DNA from 4 places in the Shewanella sp. QJM3NY_23 genome. Region 4 is predicted to be linked to each of the others. Evidence: predicted binding sites of a transcription regulator. Region 4 holds the regulator's gene; each other region holds the start of a gene.
What was found. The regulator sigma-54, encoded in region 4, starts transcription at its own class of promoters, with help from an activator protein. The targets are predictions, from matches to a motif close to GTTGGCACGNNNNTNGNNT.

Region 1: a site for sigma-54 is predicted at 2,611-2,629, ahead of AC0VXX_RS11795 (DUF3192 domain-containing protein). Genes of this name have one in related genera too.
Region 2: a site for sigma-54 is predicted at 3,176-3,194, ahead of fliE (flagellar hook-basal body complex protein FliE). Genes of this name have one in related genera too.
Region 3: a site for sigma-54 is predicted at 1,499-1,517, ahead of AC0VXX_RS05530 (FlgO family outer membrane protein). Genes of this name have one in related genera too.

The regions. Positions count from the first base shown of each region.
Region 1 covers NZ_CM149657.1:2,637,841-2,643,092, reverse strand. The annotation lists gene queF (NADPH-dependent 7-cyano-7-deazaguanine reductase QueF) at 1-574, opposite strand, end outside; gene syd (SecY-interacting protein) at 635-1,297, shown strand; gene AC0VXX_RS11805 (Zn-ribbon-containing protein) at 1,412-2,185, opposite strand; gene AC0VXX_RS11800 (hypothetical protein) at 2,185-2,520, opposite strand; gene AC0VXX_RS11795 (DUF3192 domain-containing protein) at 2,636-3,040, shown strand; gene AC0VXX_RS11790 (DUF2789 domain-containing protein) at 3,182-3,412, opposite strand; gene AC0VXX_RS11785 (GNAT family N-acetyltransferase) at 3,685-4,335, shown strand; gene AC0VXX_RS11780 (Mpo1-like protein) at 4,328-4,651, shown strand.
Region 2 covers NZ_CM149657.1:1,241,101-1,246,352, reverse strand. The annotation lists gene fliG (flagellar motor switch protein FliG) at 1-1,038, opposite strand, end outside; gene fliF (flagellar basal-body MS-ring/collar protein FliF) at 1,031-2,722, opposite strand; gene fliE (flagellar hook-basal body complex protein FliE) at 2,790-3,122, opposite strand; gene AC0VXX_RS05660 (sigma-54-dependent transcriptional regulator) at 3,405-4,754, opposite strand; gene AC0VXX_RS05655 (sensor histidine kinase) at 4,747-5,252, opposite strand, start outside.
Region 3 covers NZ_CM149657.1:1,216,377-1,221,628, forward strand. The annotation lists gene AC0VXX_RS05525 (flagellar assembly protein T N-terminal domain-containing protein) at 12-1,169, opposite strand; gene AC0VXX_RS05530 (FlgO family outer membrane protein) at 1,759-2,382, shown strand; gene AC0VXX_RS05535 (LPP20 family lipoprotein) at 2,379-2,825, shown strand; gene AC0VXX_RS05540 (flagella synthesis protein FlgN) at 3,183-3,608, opposite strand; gene flgM (flagellar biosynthesis anti-sigma factor FlgM) at 3,615-3,938, opposite strand; gene flgA (flagellar basal body P-ring formation chaperone FlgA) at 4,061-4,768, opposite strand; gene AC0VXX_RS05555 (chemotaxis protein CheV) at 4,968-5,252, shown strand, end outside.
Region 4 covers NZ_CM149657.1:476,507-481,758, forward strand. The annotation lists gene rapZ (RNase adapter RapZ) at 1-416, opposite strand, end outside; gene ptsN (PTS IIA-like nitrogen regulatory protein PtsN) at 413-856, opposite strand; gene hpf (ribosome hibernation promoting factor) at 859-1,146, opposite strand; gene AC0VXX_RS02265 (RNA polymerase factor sigma-54) at 1,177-2,661, opposite strand; gene lptB (LPS export ABC transporter ATP-binding protein) at 2,791-3,522, opposite strand; gene lptA (lipopolysaccharide transport periplasmic protein LptA) at 3,522-4,058, opposite strand; gene lptC (LPS export ABC transporter periplasmic protein LptC) at 4,045-4,602, opposite strand; gene kdsC (3-deoxy-manno-octulosonate-8-phosphatase KdsC) at 4,599-5,150, opposite strand; gene AC0VXX_RS02290 (KpsF/GutQ family sugar-phosphate isomerase) at 5,152-5,252, opposite strand, start outside.

The sequences.
Region 1 (5,252 bases), 1.9 Mb from region 4:
TGGACTTGAGCAAGTTTGAGGTTAAGGTTTCTGCGACAATACTTTTGTCATCGGTGCTGTCGATAAGGTAGTCGCTGCTAAAATCATAATCATCGACTTCGATATCTAAATCATCGATGCAGGTACCGGGAAGCTCAACGATTCTTTGGCTACCAAAGTGCTTTGGCTCGATAATTTTAACCGAGATTTCTCCTTGAGCACATGCGCAAAGATCGTCAGTTAATGTCTGCTGCACCTGTTCAATGCTGTTGAATTTAGTTTGGTTAAAACTATTGAGGTACAGCTTGAACGACTTAGATTCGATTAAGTTGGCGCTATTCACATCTAAGCAGAACTCGGCAATGGCAACCATAGGTTTACCTTTGGCATTGAGCCATGAAAGTTCATAACCTGTCCAAATATCGGCCCCATGAAATGGTAATTGATCGCTTAAATCAATAGCATCACGATTAAGTTTACGCGGCACGCCCTGTAATAAGCTGGCATCGTACTGTGCTTGATAGCCCGTCGATTTACCTAAGGTTAATTCTGCAAGGGCGGGAGCATCACTGTATGGGTCATGAACTGGTGTCATCGAGTGGATTTCCATGTCAAAATAGCCATACATTATACTCACATTTTGGACTGCTGCTAAGTGTCTTCTTTACCTGCTTTAGATAATTTTTTTGACGTTTACCACCAAAGTTATATTGAAAAGCTAGCTGAACCGCCTAGATATTACCCTGAAGGTGAAGATTCTGAGTGCATTTTAAGCGAAGATAAAGCCCATGTGGTGAATCGTCCAGAGGTTGCTGTGCGTTGGCTGGCTGTTGAGCGGCAATCCCCCGGCGGCTTTAATAATATTGAACATGCCTTAGAGTTGAGCCTGCATCACAGCATAAATGCCTTTTATGGGGCTTACTATGCGGCGCCGTTAATGTTTGATTCTGCCTGGGGGCAAGGCGAACTGCTACAGGTGTGGAACCATCAAGATTTTGAATATTTACAGCAAAACTTGATTGGGCATTTAATGATGAAGCAAAAATTGAAACAGAGTCCCACCTGGTTTATTGGTGTGCTTAACGAAGGCGATCAGATGTTGGTGGTCGATAATAATGACGGCAGTGTCTGGCTGGAGATCCCTGGGCAGGTGCCTCATCAACGGTTAGCCGAGAGTTTAAATGAGTTTATCGATGCGTTATCTCCCAGAGTATGCCCGCCGGTTAAGCATATTGAAGAGTCTCTGCCCGAGCTTGACCATCCGGGGATATGGCAGCGGATTAAAACCATGTGGGCCAATCTCAGAGGTAAAAGCTAAAGGTTTATGTTGCAGGCTAACGTTAACAGTACTGCTAAGTCAATCTGGCTCATCAATGTATGCCCCATTGATGAGCCTGTTGAGGTGAGTTCACTAAAGCTATTTTTTAAATAGTTAAAGGTGATCCCATGAGATGTTAGAGACAATACGGCAGTCATCACACCGAAAGTGGAACATATCTAATAAGGGCTCATCGAGTAACCAGTCTTGATTGCCACAGCGCGGGCATGGCCGTTGTTGCTCAGACGCTAAACTTTCGCCCCCAACGCGATATAAGTAATAGTAGGTGGGGATGTGTGTTAGGTATTCAACGCGGCCGCGCAGATCCCAACCTCGTCTAAACAGGTCGCTGTCGCTCGAGGTTAACTCTTCAAGTGCGGCAAATTCGGCTTTGGTGGCCGCAGCCATCTGCAGTTCATCACAGGCTTGCCATTCAGTTTGCCATTTAATGATACGTTTATGATCGCCATTAAAGGTGGCTGGGATCTGGTATAGCGGGATAGGTTGTAAGGTATCACCGTTGCGAAGTGGGGAGCACATATGCACGTAACTGGTGTAAATTAGCTGCCAACTGGGCGTCTCTGTACTGGTCACTTCTGAATTGATATCTTGGCCGATATACTTTTCGCGAGGGTGCAACAGTTTTGCTTCGGTCAGCTGAGCTAAGGCGTGCTCGACCCATGGGCTATTATAGCGTTTTGCTAGGCTGCTTTTTTCTGGCATCAGCAGACGTACGCGAAATTCCCCGTCATTAAATGCCACGGCAAATTCGCGCCCAAGGACTTGGCCGTTAGCACGGTAAGCTTCGAGAAGCCCATTGATAGCCTGTTCTGCTGCGGTGATGGTGGTGTTATCGAAGCATTCAAATCTTAATTCCACGACGTGCATTAATGGTTATCTCGCTGTGTGAGTTTGGCTTCTAGGGCGGAGATCCTATTGATTAACTCCTGTTGCTGTTGTGTTAAGGCATGCACTTGTTGCTGCAATTGCGCTAAGGCGGTCTCGGCACTGGCGGACTGCTCTACCACGGCGGGCAGGTGATAGCTTGCATCAAGCGCCGCCACTTCTTCCTTAGATAACGCCTTAAAACGTTGTATGCCTTGAATGAGCACTGGCATAGGCAATGCGTTTCCCAGCTTTGATTTTATCAGTGCCAGACTAGGTGTCTTGCCGGAGTCGACAATCGCTTTTGCCACTGCAACGACCTGTTCGATCGGAGTCATAATGAGTGAAATTCCTTACTTTTTAGCAATTATGGTATCCATTAAAAGAACCGACCAAATAAAAAACATTATTATTCATATAGATAGTTGTTTGGCATGCACTTTGCTGTAATTAATGTCGATTATAATAGATAAACAGGGAGTTAAAGTGAAAACAAAATTACTGAGTTTGATTATTTTGACAGCATCAACCATTGGAATGTCAGGTTGTGTGATCAATATTGGCGACGAAGAGGGCGGCTGGGATAAGGGCCATAGCTGGCAAGCCACGCAAGCACAAAATCGGGAAAATTTGTCGAAGTTGGCCATCGGCATGAATAGAGAGCAAGTGATTTCACTAATGGGCACGGCTGATTTTACTGAAGCCTATGTTAAACAAGGCCAAGAGGTCGCCATACTCTATTATCGTACCCAGCGCATCAGAGGAGATGGTACGACTACTAAAGATGAATGTACGCCGATAGTCTTAGCCGATAACAAGGTTACTGGTTGGGGCGATGCGGCCTATGCTAACCTCTAAGCATGGCTACTCAGTTAAAGGGTTAATCATCTTGATCCCGCTATACGTCACATGGCGAAATGATAAAGGCCATAACGACTATTAGACACTTGGCTCGTTATACGATATCGAGCCAAGTCTATCTACTCTTTACCTGCAAGTTTATGCTCTTAACTGCGCATCTAGCTGATCGATCACCTCTGTCCACTGCGCATCTTCTTCGAGTGATTCTTTAATAAAATGGCGTTGAGATGGGTTCCAAAAGTCGGCGTTAGCAATATGGATATTGTCTGCCATTTTGTGTTGCGCAATAAAGTCTGCTATCGCCTGATCGCTATTAGGTAGTCCTAGCTGTGCAAATAAACTATTGAGATTGGGTGTAGTGATATCCATTTTGGGCTCCTTAATTAATATCGAATCAGTTCATTGAGTATGGAACAAAATGATTAAGTTACTGAAATATTATGAACCTGTTTGTCAGTACCCTATGCACTGTAGCCTGCAGCGCGTAATCAGTATGCCAGTAAATTATCTACTGAAAATTTTTATTACATTTCGAAGTGGATGCAGATATTAGTCAGATTAGGCGGACAAAGATTATGCTTTGCACTAATTAACACTTTTGTTACATTGGAAAGGTTGACCGCTAATTTGGACATTCAGAAATGAATAGCAAAGCCCCCATACAGACCCTCAATGGCTATAAGGCTGTATATTTAACCGCTGAAGATCTTCGCATCGCCGCTTCCATCTTATATAACGCTTACCATGATGATGCTTTTTTTATGGCCGCTTTATATCAAGGCGACAAAGCGCAATATGAACAAAAGTTGCGCGGGGCAATTCGCGAAGAATTACATACATTGTGGCAAGAAGAGCAAGCGTTAATTGGCCTGTTTGATGATCAAAGACTTGTTGGGTTAGTGTGTATTGTGACTCAGCAAGTGCCTCTGGGTGAAGCACGATATTGGCATTGGCGACTAAAAATGTTAATCAGTACTGGCTGGCGCTCAACTCAAGCGTTAATGAACAAAGAAGACTCCATTCTAGAACACTTACCCAGTACTCATTGTGGTATCTTGCAATTTATTGCGTTGACACCAACAGAACAAAATAAAGGCTTAGGAGTGTGGTTAGTCGAGGCGGTGATTAGTTGGTGTGATGAACAACCAAAGCTTGATGGCATTGGTGTGTTTGTAACCGAAGATAAACATGCTCATCTGTTTTCCAAACTGGGGTTTGCCGCAATAGAAAGCTTGGATATCGACGGTGTAGAGGGCGAACTGTTATTTTATCGCAGCGCCGAAAGTGAATAAGCCTTTACACCGTTTTAGCGATTTTTACCCGTTTTATTTATCACAACATCAGCATCCTATGTGTCGTGCGCTGCATTATGTTGGTAGTACTTTGGTATTACTATTAATCGCCTTAGCAATCTCACTGGGTAACGTTTGGGTGTTATTACTGCTTCCTATTGTGGGCTATGGTTCAGCTTGGCTAGGACACTATGCTTTTGAGCATAATCGCCCCGCGACGTTTACTCACCCAATATACAGTTTTTTGGCAGATTGGCTGATGTTTACGCAGTGGGTAACAGGGTTATTCAGGTTTAAGCCAAAACAGCGGGAGTAGTGAGTTCAGCTGTTGCTATGAGTGAAACATCTTGTTTAATCCATTTAGCGGTAATGTCGACTAGCTCCTGATCTCTCATCCACATGTAAGAGATCTCTCACAATGATGTGCGTCATTCACTTTTAAACTGAGTGTTTCATTACTGAAGTTTAGTTTGTTTCTTTATAAAACAATGCCTTATGTTTTGTGTTGGTGGGTGGGATTTAACCTGCGAATTATGATTGTTTTGCTCATCGTACATTCTTCAACAGTTATGACTACACTCTTGTCACTTTATAGATTTAACTTAAGTCATACTTTAAGACACTTCAGGATGAAGTACTTGGAATAAAGTATTGGAAAGAGTCAGGACTGACTCTAGTGACATTGGATGTTACCGCAAGGAATAACGACTTAAGTCTTTGGTACAAGGATTGTCTTGCAGGACGCACAAATATTCAAGGGAATGGGTGTCTCAGTTAATGGAATAACTGAACTAAGGAGTGACAACCAGGACGTTAAAGGACAGGTTTGGAGTCAGCAGGACGCTGTAGCATTAAGGATGAAGCAGGGAGCATTTTGATAGCAGGAAGGCTAACAAAAAAGTATATTAGGCGCACTT
Region 2 (5,252 bases), 760 kb from region 4:
ATCGCCACCGCCACCGCCGAGAATGATCTCGCCAGCATCACTTAAACGACGGGCAATAGACAAAATTTCTTTTTGCGCCATCTCCACTTCGCTGATGCGAATAGGCCCCATGGCTTCCAAATCATCGTTAAGAATTTCAGCTGCACGTTTGGACATATTGCGTAATATTTTATCTTTAAGTTGATCGTCAGCGCCTTTAAGGGCTTTCATCAACACATCTTGCTGCACTTCACGCAGTAGGGTTTGAATACCAATATCATCAACATCGGAGAGGTTTTCAAACACAAACATCAAGTCTTGGATCTGCTGGGCTAACTCTTCATCAGATTCACGCAGGGTTTCCATCAACTGACTTTCAACCCCGGTATCGAGGTAGTTCATGATGCTGGCCGCCGCTTTGAGTCCGCCCATCTTGGCCGCTTGCGCGCCGCCCTGGCCTGCAAACTGTTTCTCCATGATGTCATTAAGCTCTTGCAGCGCTGCAGGTTGAACCTCTTCTAGGTTAGCAATACGCATCATCAAATCTAAACGAGTATTTTCAGGTGCTTGAGCAAAAATTTCCGCCGCTTGATCTGGCTCAAGATACGATAAGACAATGGTTTGGATCTGTGGATGTTCATTTTGAATAATGGTGGCTACCTGTCTGGCGTCCATCCATTTTAATGACTCAAGCCCGCGCGCACCGCCGCCCATAATGATCTGTTCAATCAGGTTGCCGGCTTTGTCTTCACCTAAGGCGGCAGTCAAGGCTTTACGCACAAACTCTTCACTGTTAAAGCCAATAGAAGAGTATTTCTGCACCTCTTCTAAAAACAGCTTGTGCACCCCAATCACTTTACTTTGGCCGAAGTCTTTCATGGCTGCCATCGACATACCGACTTTTTGCACCTGCTTAGGCTCTAAGTGTTTTAAAATGGAGGCAGCATCTGCTTCACTCAAACTGAGTAATAAAATCGCCGTTTTCTCGATGCCGCTCAGATCATCAACATTGAACTCGACGGCATTACCTTTGATTGCAATATCTTTATCATTACTCATTTTCTTGTAACCAACCTTTGACTACTTGGGTGGACAGTTCCGGTTCGTTCGCCACTAGGGCACGGATGGCCTTAATCATATCATCGTCTTTATGCAGATCCGGTATCAAAATTGAACCATCATCAGCATAACTGTATTCGGCATCGGGTCGGTTTAACATGCCCAAGGTATCGGCGGCGTACTGATCTTCAATTTCTGCAAGCTCTCCCCCTAGCATAGGATCATCAGGCATCTTATCGGCATCGGGGTAGATAAGCCGTTTTAACATAGGCCGCACGACAAAGAGGATCAAGGCCAGAATGATAAGTCCGCCCATCACTAGCTTAACCGCGCGCCAAAACCAGGGTTGCTCCCACATTTCTAGCGCAGGTGCCTCTTCAATCAACTGATCCATAAAGGGAACCGTAACCAGTTCAATCATGTCACCACGCTGAGTATTAAAGCCCACGGCGCCTTCGAGTAACCGACGAATATTGGCCAACTCTTGCTCTGTGCGCGCCACACGCTGCACTTGCCCATCGGCGCCAGCAGGACCGGTTTTAAAGTCAATGGCGACCGATACACTGACGCGTCTGACCACGCCAATTTGCTGGCGGGTATGGCTAATGGTGGTGTCGAGTTCATAGTTGCGGGTGGCTTCTTTATGACTCGAGCCCGGAGCAGTACGCTCTTGTTGGTTATCCAGCGCGTTTTCAGGAATGTTCGACTCCATCGGCGGTTGGTTCGTCAGGGCGCCAGGAATGCCGCCAGTGGTCGAGCCCACCGATTGGTTTTCAACAGTCATTTCACTGCGCATGGCAGGCAAGTCAGGATTAAAGCGTTTCGCGGTCTGCTCTACGGCAGTAAAGTCCATATTCACATCGACCTGAGCGGTAAAGTTTTCTGGGCCGAGAATAGGCATCAATATCGACTCAATCTTGTTGCGATATTCTGACTCTTTTTGTTGTACTAGCTCTTGCTCTCGCCTGGCCCGCGCCGATACAGCGTCTTGACTGCCCGAGTTGAGTAAGCGGCCATTAGAGTCTGTAACCGTGACACGTGTGGGCTCAAGGCCGTGTACCGCAGAGGCGACGATATCGACAATCGAGTCAATCTCTTCTTGGCCTAATCCGCCTCGGCGAGTGCTGATAACTACAGTCGCGGTGGGGGTTGAACGATTTCTAGCAAAAACATTTTCTTTAGGGATAGCCAAAATCACTTTAGCGCGGCTGACGCTATTGAGTTCTTCTATGGTACGGGCGAGGTTTTGCTCTTGGCTGTGTTTTAAACGCGCTTGCTCCATACGTTGACTGACACCGAAGCCACTGTCCTGAGACAGGTAATCATCTTTCGCAGCCGAGTTGTCAATACCGGCGCGGCTGAGCATCATTTTAACTTCTTGATATTGATCCTCAGGCACTTTTAACACATCGACATCAATTTGGTAGTCAACTTTATTTTTATCTAGCACATCGAGGACTTGCACCATCTCCTCGGTGTCCATTTTACCCAGCGGGCGATATTCAGGCTCTTGCGCCCACAACATGACAAACACAGCTAAGGCTAAACAGATCGCCAGCGCTAAGATCATGGTCACTTGACGTAGCATGTCGACGCCGCCAAAAGCACCACCACTGGGTTTGTGCTCTTCTTGGACTCCACCGGCTAACATGTCGTCTGCAGTAGAGTTTGTTCCCACTACCATATCTGTGCTCACTATAGATACCTGCTGTGTTTTTTATTAAGAAATGCCTGATCAGAAAAGCTGCCCACTATACCGGCATGCTCATGATCTCTTTGTACGCTTCGACAAGTTTGTTACGCACCTGCACTGTAGCTTCAAATGCGACGCTGGCTTTTTCGCGCGCAATAACCGTGTCAGATAAAGTCACCCGGGTATCGCCCATATCGAGACGTGTTTGCATCGACGATGAGTGACCCTGTAACGAGTTCACTGTGCCGACCGCTTGTGAGAGGAGTTGACCAAAGTCACTGCCACTGGTGTTAGCGACTTGCTGAGTTATGTTAGGAGTGATCCCGCTAGGCTTAATTTCACCGCTAAGCGATTGCATCTCCTGCAATAATGAATTGGCACCAATCTGCATACTAACCTCTTAGTCGTCGTATTATTGACGAAAAATTTCTGTTAGCAAGGGCAATGCAATATTATTGCCAAAATGGTCAACCGATAGCACTTTAAGCCAGCGAATTGCTTAAATAACCTCCTAGAGGTGACAATTAAGTCAAGCATAAGTCTAGAATTGACCACGCAAATAAGCTGTGAACCGCGGGCGGTAAATAGCAGAAATAAAAACGCAGCATAAGAAGATAGCTTCTGGTGCTGCGCTTATGGGCATAGCCTATGTTGTGCCTTCTATAAGGGGCAATTACGCCGGCAGTTGAATGCCTAAATCGCGCATCTTAGCCATCTTATAGCGCAGTGTACGGGCACTGATCCCCAGCTTTTCGGCCACTAACTTACGACTGCCGTTACACTGGGACAATGTCTCGAGGATGATCACATGCTCTTGCGCTTTGAGCTCATCGCCTAGGCCATCTAGCTCGGCGCTTTTTGACTCGCCAAATTGCGGGGCACTGTCGATACCGATATCTTGGTTGTCGATAATAATATCGCCTCCCATGATGGTATCGCCCGACTGTAAGATCAGGGCTCGCTGTATCACGTTATCCAGCTCGCGTACGTTACCCGGCCAGCGATGGGTTAATAATCGCCGCGATGCCGACTCATCTAATTGTGGCACATATGCTAATCCGGCCGACTTGGCATGACGCTGCACTAAATGTTTTGCCAGCGGTAAAATATCCGCGGGGCGTTGATACAATGCTGGCCACGTCAGCGGAAACACGTTAATCCGGTAATAGAGATCTTCACGGAACTCACCACTGGCGGCGATGGCTTTTAAATCACGGTTGGATGTCGCCAAAACCCGCACATCTAACTTAATGGTTTTGCGGCCACCTAAACGCTCGACCTCTCGCTCTTGCAATACCCGTAATAGCTTGGCCTGTAGGCCTAAATCCATTTCGGAAATCTCATCAAGCAACAAGGTACCACCCTGCGCCTGTTCAAATTTCCCTGGACAGGCCTGATAAGCGCCAGTAAATGCGCCCTTTTCATAACCGAACAGGGTCGCCTCAAGCATATTTTCAGGGATCGCCGCACAGTTAATTGCCACAAAAGGGCCTTCGGTGCGGGTACTGTGCTGATGAATATAGCGGGCTAATACTTCTTTGCCCGAACCACTTGGCCCCATGATCATCACCGAGGCGTCTGAATGAGCCACCTTTTGCGCCAAAGCCAATAATGCTAGGCTTTTGTCATCGGCCACAATTGGCTGATTTTCGATTAATTTAGGTTTTAAATAGCGTGACACCTGGTTTAACAACACCTCTGGCGCGAAGGGTTTAGCTAAATAATCAACCGCACCCAATTTAATAGCGCTCACCGCATTATCTATGGTTGCAAAGGCTGTCATCAATAAAAGGGGCAGCTGACTGTAATGCTGCTGTAAATAATTGAGTAACCCTAAGCCGCCGATGCCGTCCATCTGCACGTCACTGATCACCATGTCAAACTGATGTTCTTTTAACGCCACTATCGCCTCTTCTGCAGAGCCAACATCGACACATTCATACTGGGCTAACAGTAAGGTATCAACCAAAGCCTCACGCAGAGAAACGTCATCTTCAACCAATAAGATATGAGCTTCAGCCATGGGTCACCTCCACGTCCTGTTCGACCATCGCGGGTAAGGCGAATGAGGCTCGGCACCCTTGACCACGTATACAATTGAGCTGTAATTGGCCATGATGGTTTGCCACCACGGTTTGTACCACGGCCAAACCTAAACCTGTACCTTGAGACTTGGTGGTAAAAAATGGTTCTAATACCTGTTGCTGCATGGATTTATCCATCCCTTTACCGTTATCAACTACTTCAAACAGGATCTGCTGCGCATTATCTTGCGCCTTAATCCAGATATGTGTGGCTCCGGCCTCAACGCTGTTAATCACTAAATTATTAATGGCAGAACTCAATGCGGCGCGATTGGCCATAAAGGTCTGTGTTGAGGCCATATCAACATGCAAGCTACACTCTTTGCGCGCCGCGATCGGCTCACAATTGGCCAGCACAATATCGACCACTTCGGCCATGGTAGTTGCATCGGTCAACTCTTGTTGACGCCCTTTAGCCATGAGCAACATATCATCGA
Region 3 (5,252 bases), 740 kb from region 4:
TCGCTTGTCCGCTAAATTTTAATCGCAATGTCATTTACTTGTATATTTAGCGTCCCATTTTTTGGCTCGAGCAAGGCTGTTGCACTTTGCTGCGTGACTTGATCTATGGTGACCGTTGCGCGAGTTTCCCCGGCAATTGGGCGCATGTTGTCGAGCCTATCGGGTAAGTTTTGTTGCAATACAATTTGAAAACGGTCGCCCACTTTTATACCGTTATTACGCCCCAGATTGATGATCACCCGTCTGTCTTGTTTAGACACAATTTGTCCGAGTAGTGGCCTGCAGTTAAGCACTTTATCGATATCTGCACTGGCTTGTGCTAATACGGCATCAATATTTTGGCCATAGCTGGAATGCCAAAAGCGGGCGCTATTTGCCGGCACTGTGGCTTGTCGCTCAAACTCCCATGGGGCAGATGAATGATATAGCTCGCTCCAAACTTGCTCACCACTGATGCCATGATACAGCGATAGCTTTAGATAAAATTGCCGTTGCGGATAGTTATTCCAAAGACCTAGTAATCCGCCTTCAACGGGATCGGTGGAGATATCGACGATTGCTGGCAGTAGGATATATTGACTGTCGGTGATGTCGCTTAGCCAACTGGGCAAACGGTAGCCTCGAACATCGACTAACGATTGCTCAACATCGAGGCGTTCGTTGGCGTGAACGTTGGCAAGGCTGGCATTGCTGCGCTGCTGAATGATGTTTCCCAAGCGTTCTGATAGTGCCTGTTCAAATTGACCGATATTGCCGTATCTGAGCTGCGCACGATCGGCAATCGATGCCTGTGGCACTAAAATGGCGGCTTTTAATGGTTCCACTTGGCACTGTTGCTCTGCGCCATCGATAACATCGGCTCTTAATGTCACTGTGATTTGTTGGTTTTCGATGCGCTCACTGAGCAGTTCGACTCGCGCAATGTTGGCTTGGTTCGACATAGAAAACTGGCTTTGTACCAGTTGACCGTTTTGCGTCTGTTGCTGGCTGGTAAATTGGCCACCCGATTGTAAGGTGATAACACTTAAGGCTTGTTGTATGGCTTCTTCGCGTGCCTGATTAACATTGTTGTTGAGCACGTTGGCCTCGCCATGTGCTTCAATCCACTGTGCTGACACATTAAGGTGGGTTAAACCGAGCAATAGCAAGGATATGGTTAGCCGATTCATGTAAAAGTCTCTTTCAATAATAACAATGCGAAGCGTTACAACCTGCGGCACTAACTGCCAAAATGATGACAGTATTAGCGGTTGTTGGGCGATATTAGCCTGATGGCATCATAGTAAGCAATATACATGCCTGTATGTACTTTGTGGCACTATTGCTTGCTTAATGGGGTTAAAGCTTGACGTGTTGAGGCCGATAAAGAGGCCGCGGGTAAACCATTGTGGCTATTGCTATGACCTTGGCGTTGATTATTGTCTTATCGCGCTCGCAGCGATTGGTGATGCCCGAGATACTTAGTATGCCATATAAGCAATTAGGTTAGCACTTAGCTATTGGCTCATAATTTGCATTTTAAATTTATGCCAGTCGAACCCGCCGCGAATTTGTCGTGTGACATAGCGATAGTCAAAGTTATCGTCTGCGTCAGTATCGACCGGGTTGTGATGTTAATGCATCAGCGCCGTCAACGGTTAAATAGTTAGCGGTTAACTTAAATGGGCGGCGACCAAGCCTTGCGTTTATATTGAAACGGCATTTTATATGTGCATTTTTTCCGGCTAAGCCTTGCTTAGCGTTATACAGGACAGAGCAATGCGTACAGCGATATTTTTGTCATCTTTATTGCTATTGGGGGGATGTGCGAGCAATGAGTCTGCTGCGCCGTCATTGGCAAGCGGCAATACTTTGCCTGCTCAATCGGCAGTGCTACACCTAAGCCAACAATTGGCCAATGAACTGGTCAGGCAAAACGATCAACTCACGCCTAAGCATCCGTTATTGGTGACAACGCCAGTGTTGTTAGACAGTTTAAGTGGCACTAATCCCTTGGGGTTACAATTACAGCAAGGTTTAATTGCTGCTATGCATGATCATCAATTTAATTTGGTCGATCTCAATGTGGCACAAAGTGTGCGCGTGACCGACAGTGGTGATTTTATATTGAGTCGTGATTGGCGTAAGCTTGCGGACGATTTGCCCGTTGAGCATGTTTTGGTGTCGACCATGAATCTGTCGCTTGATGAGCTTGTGGTCAATAGTCGCATTGTGAATGTAACCAATAATCGTGTGGTATCAGTTGCTTCGGCGAGTGTCACCTTGGCTGAATTGCCTGGTTATCTTAGGGCGTCTGAGCGGGTGGAGTCTAAGCAAGGCTTGTTGATCCGTCACAGCATGCAGGGGCAGGGTAACATGCAAATGGTAGGAGAGATGCAATGAGAATCTGGTTAATGGCAATACTGCTGACACTAAGTGGCTGCGCTTCCCAAGATAGATATATTCAGTGGGAAACAGAAGCGCCTGAGCAGTTTCCTAAGTTAACCGCTATCGGCTACGCCCCCTTAGCGACACAACCGGCCAAAGAGCAGTCGCAACGGGTATTAATGGCGATGCAAGCATCCAAAATCGCGGCTTATCGTGAGTTAGCTGAGCAGGTATACGGCCAGCAGTTATCTGCGTCGAGCCAAGTCAGGGATTGGATGTTGTCTGATGATAATATTCAAGCTTCGGTGACCGGGGTGATACGCGGCGCCAGAGTGGTTAAGAGTTACCCGGCGGGTGAGCATTATGTGACTGAGCTGGAACTTGATTTTTCTCAAGTGTGGGCCTTGTACCAACAGCAAAATCGTCCACAAAAAGTGAAGCAAGTGACTTATTTTTAATAAAGTATCCTTATTAACATTGCTTGTGTTTTACTGAATAACTTTATGTATTGCGCATTATTAAAGCCTCTATTTAAGAGGCTTTTTTTGTGCCTTTTGTCAGCGCTTCCAGCATAGGAAACGCATCAAGCTGGTGAGATAGGCGCTGATATAACTCAGCATTATAGAGTGCTGTCGTTAATCAAATAGAGCGCTGTAGTGCATAAAAAGAGCCAAGCAAAAGTTGCTATGAGATAGTGATAAGAAAACAGTAGTCAGAGATATTGCGCATAGGGTCGAGGACTAATTAGACACTCATTATCGGACCTTATGCCCACAACTAGTGTCAGCTGTAACATCAGCGTAAAAAGAATCCGCTTAGGCCTTAAGATTATTGCCTAAGGTCGAAATTGTTGAGGTTTTACCTTTACCATCGTAGGTAAGGCTGGATGCGTTTCGACTGGCTTGTAAGGCTTGGGAGAAGCGATTAATACTGGCCATGCTGTGTTCTATTAAAGTGGCATTTTGCGCGTTAAGCGTCTTACATTGGGCTAACACTTGTTTGGTAATTTCGACTAATTTTTGTAGCTTAGGATCGCTACTGAGTTTATTGCTGTCAGGGTGCTCTGATAATCGTACATCGACCGCTTTGATCTCATCTAACAACTTAGCTTTATCTGTCGCTAGGTTTAGCAACTCATCGGCACTTTGTGCGATAAGCGCCACTTTCTCTGCTTCGATAAGGCGTTTTAAGTCGTTTAATAACGTATGTTGATTGGCGATGATGTCGATTATTGAGTTCATAACAGCTTAATTAAGATCCTTTAGTTCATTTTCAAACTGCGCAATATTACTGGCCAGTTTGTCGGCATCAATTTTGTAGCGACCTTCAGCAATAGCCGCTTTGATCTGTTCGACTTTTTTAGTGTCGATTTCAGGCAAGCTGTTCAATTTTGCTTGGGCACTTTGCAGTTGTTGCGCCTGAGGTGTTATTGATACCGAGTCACTTTTTACGGTTTTAGCCGTAGTGGTTTCGGGCGATACGGCCTCATTTTTTGCCGATGATTTATCGGTTGTCGGCGTTGCGACTCGATTGTTAGTGCTTGTATTTACATGCTTTACGTCTATAGCCATAATAGGTTCCAACGTTACTTTAGTGAGATCAACATAACTGTATATCGGCGTTCACTGTTAAAGCTTTAGTAGAATTTTGTAGTGATCAATAAAAAAATGCCCATCGATTGGGCCACGTGGTACTACATTCTAACCTCAACCGCGCCGACCCCAATAACGTTTGCATCTACCATTTTCTGTGAGTTACTGTTTCTAACCTGAATTCTATCGCCTAAGTTACCATCACGTAAGGCCTCACCGATAGTTTTTATCTCAAAATTGGCCGTGCGGGCAAAAATAGACACCATGTCGCCTTTGCATACAAAGCAAAGGTTACTGCTAAACAGGGTTTGATTGGCGGCAATTCTACGTTTTACTCGGGTACCTGTGACCTGTGCGGGATCATCAAATTGTTGGCCACGTAAATTACTCTGCTCGACATAGGCGAGCGTCACCTGCTCTGCGTCAATTAGATCGCCTGGCCCCAAGGTTTGTGTGGCCACAACCACAGGGTAAAGAATGTCGACTCTTACCGATATGTAAATTTGCCAAGGGTATTGTAGCTCTGGGGTTTCGCAACTGACTTTAACTGTGTTATTACGGCCTATTGCGCGATCGCTGGCGACCTCAACGCTTAGCGCTGAACTGCAAACAGGTGGGGTAACCCTAGTGTCTAAACTTTGCGGCGTAATATTGACTTTGGCGTCACTAGGGGCTTCAATTTTATTTTCAATTGCCGCTATAGCTAATCGTGATATCGTCGATAAAGAGGGTACGCTAGGCTCATCCGCGCCGAAACTTGGGGAAGAGAAGAGTAAAGCGATGAAAAAGTACACAGTATTTACTTTCATAATGATTAGACTAGCTTGAACGGCCAGATTGCACCTATACTTCGTTGTGGCCCGTACCTTTAGACATTTTTTTCATAGAAATTAGTGTCATAAATTTGACGAGTTTGGGCCTGGTTATCATTCAAATTTATTAAAGCAATTAGCATGCCTATACTTATAGTTACTATGGGTGGGGAAGCATTGACAAGGCAAAGGCATTATGTCGAGTATTCTTGATTCAGTAAATAAACGCACCCAACTCGTGGGGCAAAACCGCCTAGAACTGTTACTGTTCAAATTAAACGGTCGGCAACGATTTGGCATTAACGTATTTAAAGTTAAAGAGGTGCTGCAGTGCCCTCCATTAACCGCGTTACCAAAGCTAAATCCTGTGGTTAGAGGTGTCGCCCATATTCGTGGCAAGACGATCTCTGTGATTGATTTAAGTGCAGCGACGGGTGGTCGCCCGATTGAAAACACCGACGAGTGTTTCATTATCATTTCT
Region 4 (5,252 bases):
AGCGTCGAGGTATCTATGTAGTGATCGACCATCTTGGAGATAGGCTCGAGCATTTTGCCTTCAAGCTGTATCGCCTCTTTAAGGGAAACTTTTGAGCGTGATAGCGGGTGTAATCTACGGGTTTCACTGTAGCGTTTGAGTAACACATCGTCAGAAGAGTTTAGAAAGAAACTCAGTAATTCGGTATCTTTAGGAAGATTCGCTAGCTGTTTTTCAAGCTGGATATCTTCGCTGGGCATGTTGCGCACATCGACGCTTATCGCAACAAGTTCATTTCTACCTTTAAGCTGACTGAGCAGCGAGTCCATCATCTGCAGTGGCAGATTGTCGACACAGTAATAGCCCAGATCTTCCAGTACCCTAAGGACTACCGATTTTCCTGAGCCTGAGCGCCCAGATACCATTACCAATTTCATTGGGTGATCACCTGATACAGTTCTGCTTCGTCGTGGGTTTTTCTTAGCTGTTTGATGATAGCTTTATCACTTAATTTCTCTGCCATCGCGGCGAGAGTGCTAAGGTGTTGCTCGCATTGATCTGCGGGAACCAATAATGCAAAGAGGATATCGACCGGCTGATTATCAATTGCATCGAATGCAATTGGCTCTGCACATTTTATCAATACGGCGACGGGCTTCTCAATATTCGTCAGCCGTCCGTGAGGGATCGCGATACCATTGCCTATACCTGTGCTGCCCATTTTCTCTCTCGCCAAAAGGCTTTCAAAAATCTCTTGAGAGGAAAGGGTGGGGTACTGGACAGCGGCCAAGTCGCTGATAAGTTCCAGTACCTTTTTCTTACTGCCCGGAGTGGCGCAGGTTGTGCACTCCGGCCGCAGGATGGTACTAAGTTCCATCGTTAATGTTTTGTTAGCTTCTCTTTGTGTTTAATGACCTGACGATCTAATTTATCGATCAGGGAATCTATCGCGGCATACATATCCGCGTGCTCTGATGTTGCAAATACTTCTCCACCACTAAGATGTAACTTTGCTTCAACTTTTTGCATCAATTTTTCGACATTTAATATCACGTGGACATTATTGATCTGATCGAAATGCCGTTCAAGCTTTGTAAACTTTTCTTCAACATAGTTGCGCAGAGATTGGGTGATCTCAATGTGGTGCCCAGTCAGATTTATTTGCATAAAGTGATTCCTCCGGTTTCCAGTTGTTGATTATAAGCTTTTACGTTGATTTGACGGCGGTATCAACATCGCTTCACGATATTTTGCTATCGTGCGTCTAGCGACTTGAATACCTTGCTCGGCTAACAGTTGCGCCATCTTACTGTCACTTAAGGGTTTCTTCTGATTTTCTGCGGCGACTAGCTTCTTAATAAAAGCGCGGATCGCAGTAGAAGAGCATTCGCCACCATCGTCGGTCCCGACATGGCTGGAGAAAAAGTATTTTAGCTCAAAAATCCCTCTTGGAGTGTGCATATACTTTTGGGTGGTGACCCGCGAGATGGTCGATTCATGCATTTCGACCGCCTCGGCAATATCATTAAGCACCATAGGTTTCATCGCTTCTTCACCAAACTCGAAAAATCCTTGCTGGAAATCGACAATGCAGTTGGTAACCTTGAGCAAGGTATCGTTGCGGCTCTCTAAACTTTTTAGAAACCATTTAGCTTCTTGCAGGTGACCACGAATAAACTGGCCATCGGCTTGGTTTTTGGTGCTGCGCGCCATCGAGGCATAATGTTGGTTTACATTAATCTTAGGCATACTATCGGGATTAAGCTCGACCACCCAGCGACCTTTTTTCTTGCTAACTGTGACATCGGGGATCACGTATTCGTCGCGACTGGCAGTAATGGCCAGCCCCGGGCGCGGATTGAGGGTTTGAATTAGCGCTATGGCCTCGCGTAATTCATCCTCTTTCAGCTTGGTCTTACGCATCAATAGGCGAAAGTCTCGCCCGGCGATAAGATCTAAGTAATCACGGATCAAGAGTCTGGCGTTGTCGATATGCGGGGTGTCGGGGCTGTATTGGGCCAGTTGGATCATCAGGCATTCGCTGAGGTCTCTGGCACCAATCCCGATAGGATCGAAATGTTGTACCCGCTTTAATACCGCTTCAATTTCGTCGAGTTCGATTTCAGGATCGCCCATGGCTTCAAGAATATCGTCGCAAGTTTGCGTCAAGTAGCCACGCTCGTCTATGGCATCAATGATGGCGGTGGCGATAGCGAGGTCGTTGTCAGAAAAGGGAGTGAGGTTTTTTTGCCATTCGAGGTGTTCATACAAGCCTTCGCTGGTCTCCCCTTGAAATGGCATGTCATCGTCGCGCATCGCACCAGAGCTGGAGTTAGGTGATGCGGTATAGACCTCATCCCATGTAGTGTCGACGGGCAGCTCATCGGGCATAGAGTCTTGGTTGAGTGCATCGGAGGTTTCTAAGCTCGAATTGTCTTCACTCGAGTCGACTTGCAGTTGCTCATTGTAATCGGTGTCGAAGTTGTCATTACGCTCTTGTTCTGAGTCGATATTGGCGCCTTCTTGCTCCTCGTCTAACTCGAGTAGAGGGTTAGACTCTAGTGCTTGCTGGATCTCTTGCTGCAATTCCAACGACGACAGTTGTAACAAGCGAATAGCTTGTTGCAACTGGGGCGTCATGGTTAAATGCTGACCCATTTTGAGCTGAAGTGACGCTTTCATCGTACTGCTATTCCCTTGTTTCTAATTCTAAAGTGAGAAAGCTGCCTCTGGTATTAAACCGCTAAGGCGAATGATCTACTTATAAGGTAAAAGCGGTTTCGCCTTTACCTTGAGCGCTAATAACGTTAACTATAGCTTGAATTGTTCCCCTAAGTACACCGCTCGAACTTGTTGGTTATCTAAGATCTCAGCGGGGGTTCCTTCTGCAATCAAGTTGCCGTGGCTGACAATATAGGCTTTCTCACACACATCCAATGTTTCCCGTACGTTGTGGTCAGTGATCAGTACCCCAAGGCCACGATTTTTCAGTTGCTCAATAATCTTTTTGATGTCGATAACCGAAATGGGGTCGACCCCGGCGAAGGGTTCGTCGAGCAAAATAAACTTAGGGTTGGCGGCTAACGCTCGGGCGATTTCGACGCGTCGACGTTCACCACCGGACAGTGCCATCCCCTGACTATCGCGGATGTGGGTGATATGAAACTCTTCTAGCAGGTGCTCCAACTCCTCTTCGCGCGCATCGTTACTGAGTTCGCGTCGGGTTTGTAATACCGCCATAATATTATTGCGTACCGATAATTTACGGAAAATACTGGCTTCTTGCGGTAGATAGCCAATCCCTTTGCGAGCGCGCAAATGCATAGGATCTAGGGTGAGATCGTCATCATCAATAAAAATACGTCCCTTGTCACTTTGCACCAGACCAACCACCATATAAAAGGTCGTGGTTTTACCGGCGCCATTAGGGCCTAGCAAGCCGACAATTTGCCCTGTGCGCACGGTTAAGCTGACATCTTGTACCACGGCACGGCTCTTATAGCTTTTGGCTAAGTTAACCGCTTTTAGCGTCATCTCTGTCATTACTGTTCCTGCTTGGGCTGTTCTTGGGGCTGACTTTTGCTGTTGTCTTGGTAACTTTCGGGTTGAATGATGGTGATAACGCGATCGCTACCCGTACTTTCGGCTATCAACTGTTGCTGCTCAATGTTGTAGCGAATTTGATTACCTGTGACTTGGCTACCTTCTTGTTCGAGGGTGGCATTACCAATTAGGGTTAGAGTGCGGGTCGACAGTTCATAGCGGATCTCATTGGCGCTGGCTGACGCTGGACGACCATTTTCCATCACCTGTGTATAAGTGGCTGGCTTACCCTTTGCCACTAAGATTTTGCCACTACTATTTTCTTTGGTAAAGGCGCGTAATTCATCGGCTAAAATTTTAATGGAGCCTTGAGTCACCTCTACTGGGCCATTGAAGATAATCTGATTATTTTTAATATCAGCTTCTTGGCTTGCGGCTGAAATCTTAACCTCTTGCAGCAGGTCGGTTTCATTCGCCGCACTCTGCAGGCTAACCATGGTTAACAGGCCTGCAAGAATAAGATTATTTAGTTTCATATGTTCCTTCTACCTGGCTCGTCAGTCGTACTTTTTGTGCATTGAGGTCGGCATATAAGCCTTTTCCGGTAATCAAAAAATCGTTACCGGTGATCCGAATGGTTTGATCGGATGTCATGATCATGGTGTTGAGGTCCAATTCCATGTAGTTGGTTTCTATGGTTTGGATGGGCTCTTCAGGGCTAATGGCATCAATAATGACATTATTTTCCAAGATGACTTTGCCACTGTCTTTGTCTAATGTACCCCGAGCCGAGCGCAACCGCCACTGAGCATCGCCGTTATCGGGATAGACCAGATAAATGGGCTGGGTAAAATAGGTCATATTACGCTCGGCATAGTGTTCCATATGGCTAGCCGAGACGCGGCTATTAAGTTTGCCTTGTTCGTCGTATTGCACGCTATTGATGTTGTTAATCACATAATCTGGACGATCGGACGCGTCGAGCAACAGCGCTTGTGATCCTTGCTTAGTCTGCACCTGCCAATAGAGCACTAAAGCGGTACCAAAAAACGCGATAATCGCCAGGGTGACTCTATTCATATGCTCATACCGTGAGCCGATTCAAACTTATCTTGGCTTAGCAAAATAAGGTCGGTTAATTCACGTAGCGCACCATGGCCGCCATTAATATGGGTGACCATATCGGCATGCTGCTTAACATAAGGGTGACCATCGGCGACGCACACCGACAAGCCGACTTGTTGCATTACGGGTAGGTCGACCATGTCATCGCCAATATAGGCCACCTGTTGTGGGCTGACTTGATAGCGTGCCAGAAGCTCTTGGTAGGGGATGAGCTTGTTGTCGACCCCTTGATAAATATGGCTAATGCCAAGGGCCGTCATACGGTCTTCGACAATTTTCGATTTACGTCCGGTGATAATCGCCACGGCAATATCGCTAGTCAGTAGCGAGCGAACGCCATAGCCATCACGAGTATGGAACGTTTTTAGCTCGTCGCCAGAGTTACTCATATAAACCAGCCCGTCAGAAAACACGCCGTCTACGTCACAAATCAGTAGTTTAATCTGTTTAGCTTTTTGCCAGGCTGAATCAGTGATAGGGCCGTAAAAACCTTGATGCGCCATTTTAAATCACTCCTGCTTTAACCATATCGAGCATGTTGAGTGCGCCAATGGGTTGCTGTTGAAGGTTAGTCACAATTAAGCCATTAATCTGCTTTTCTTCCA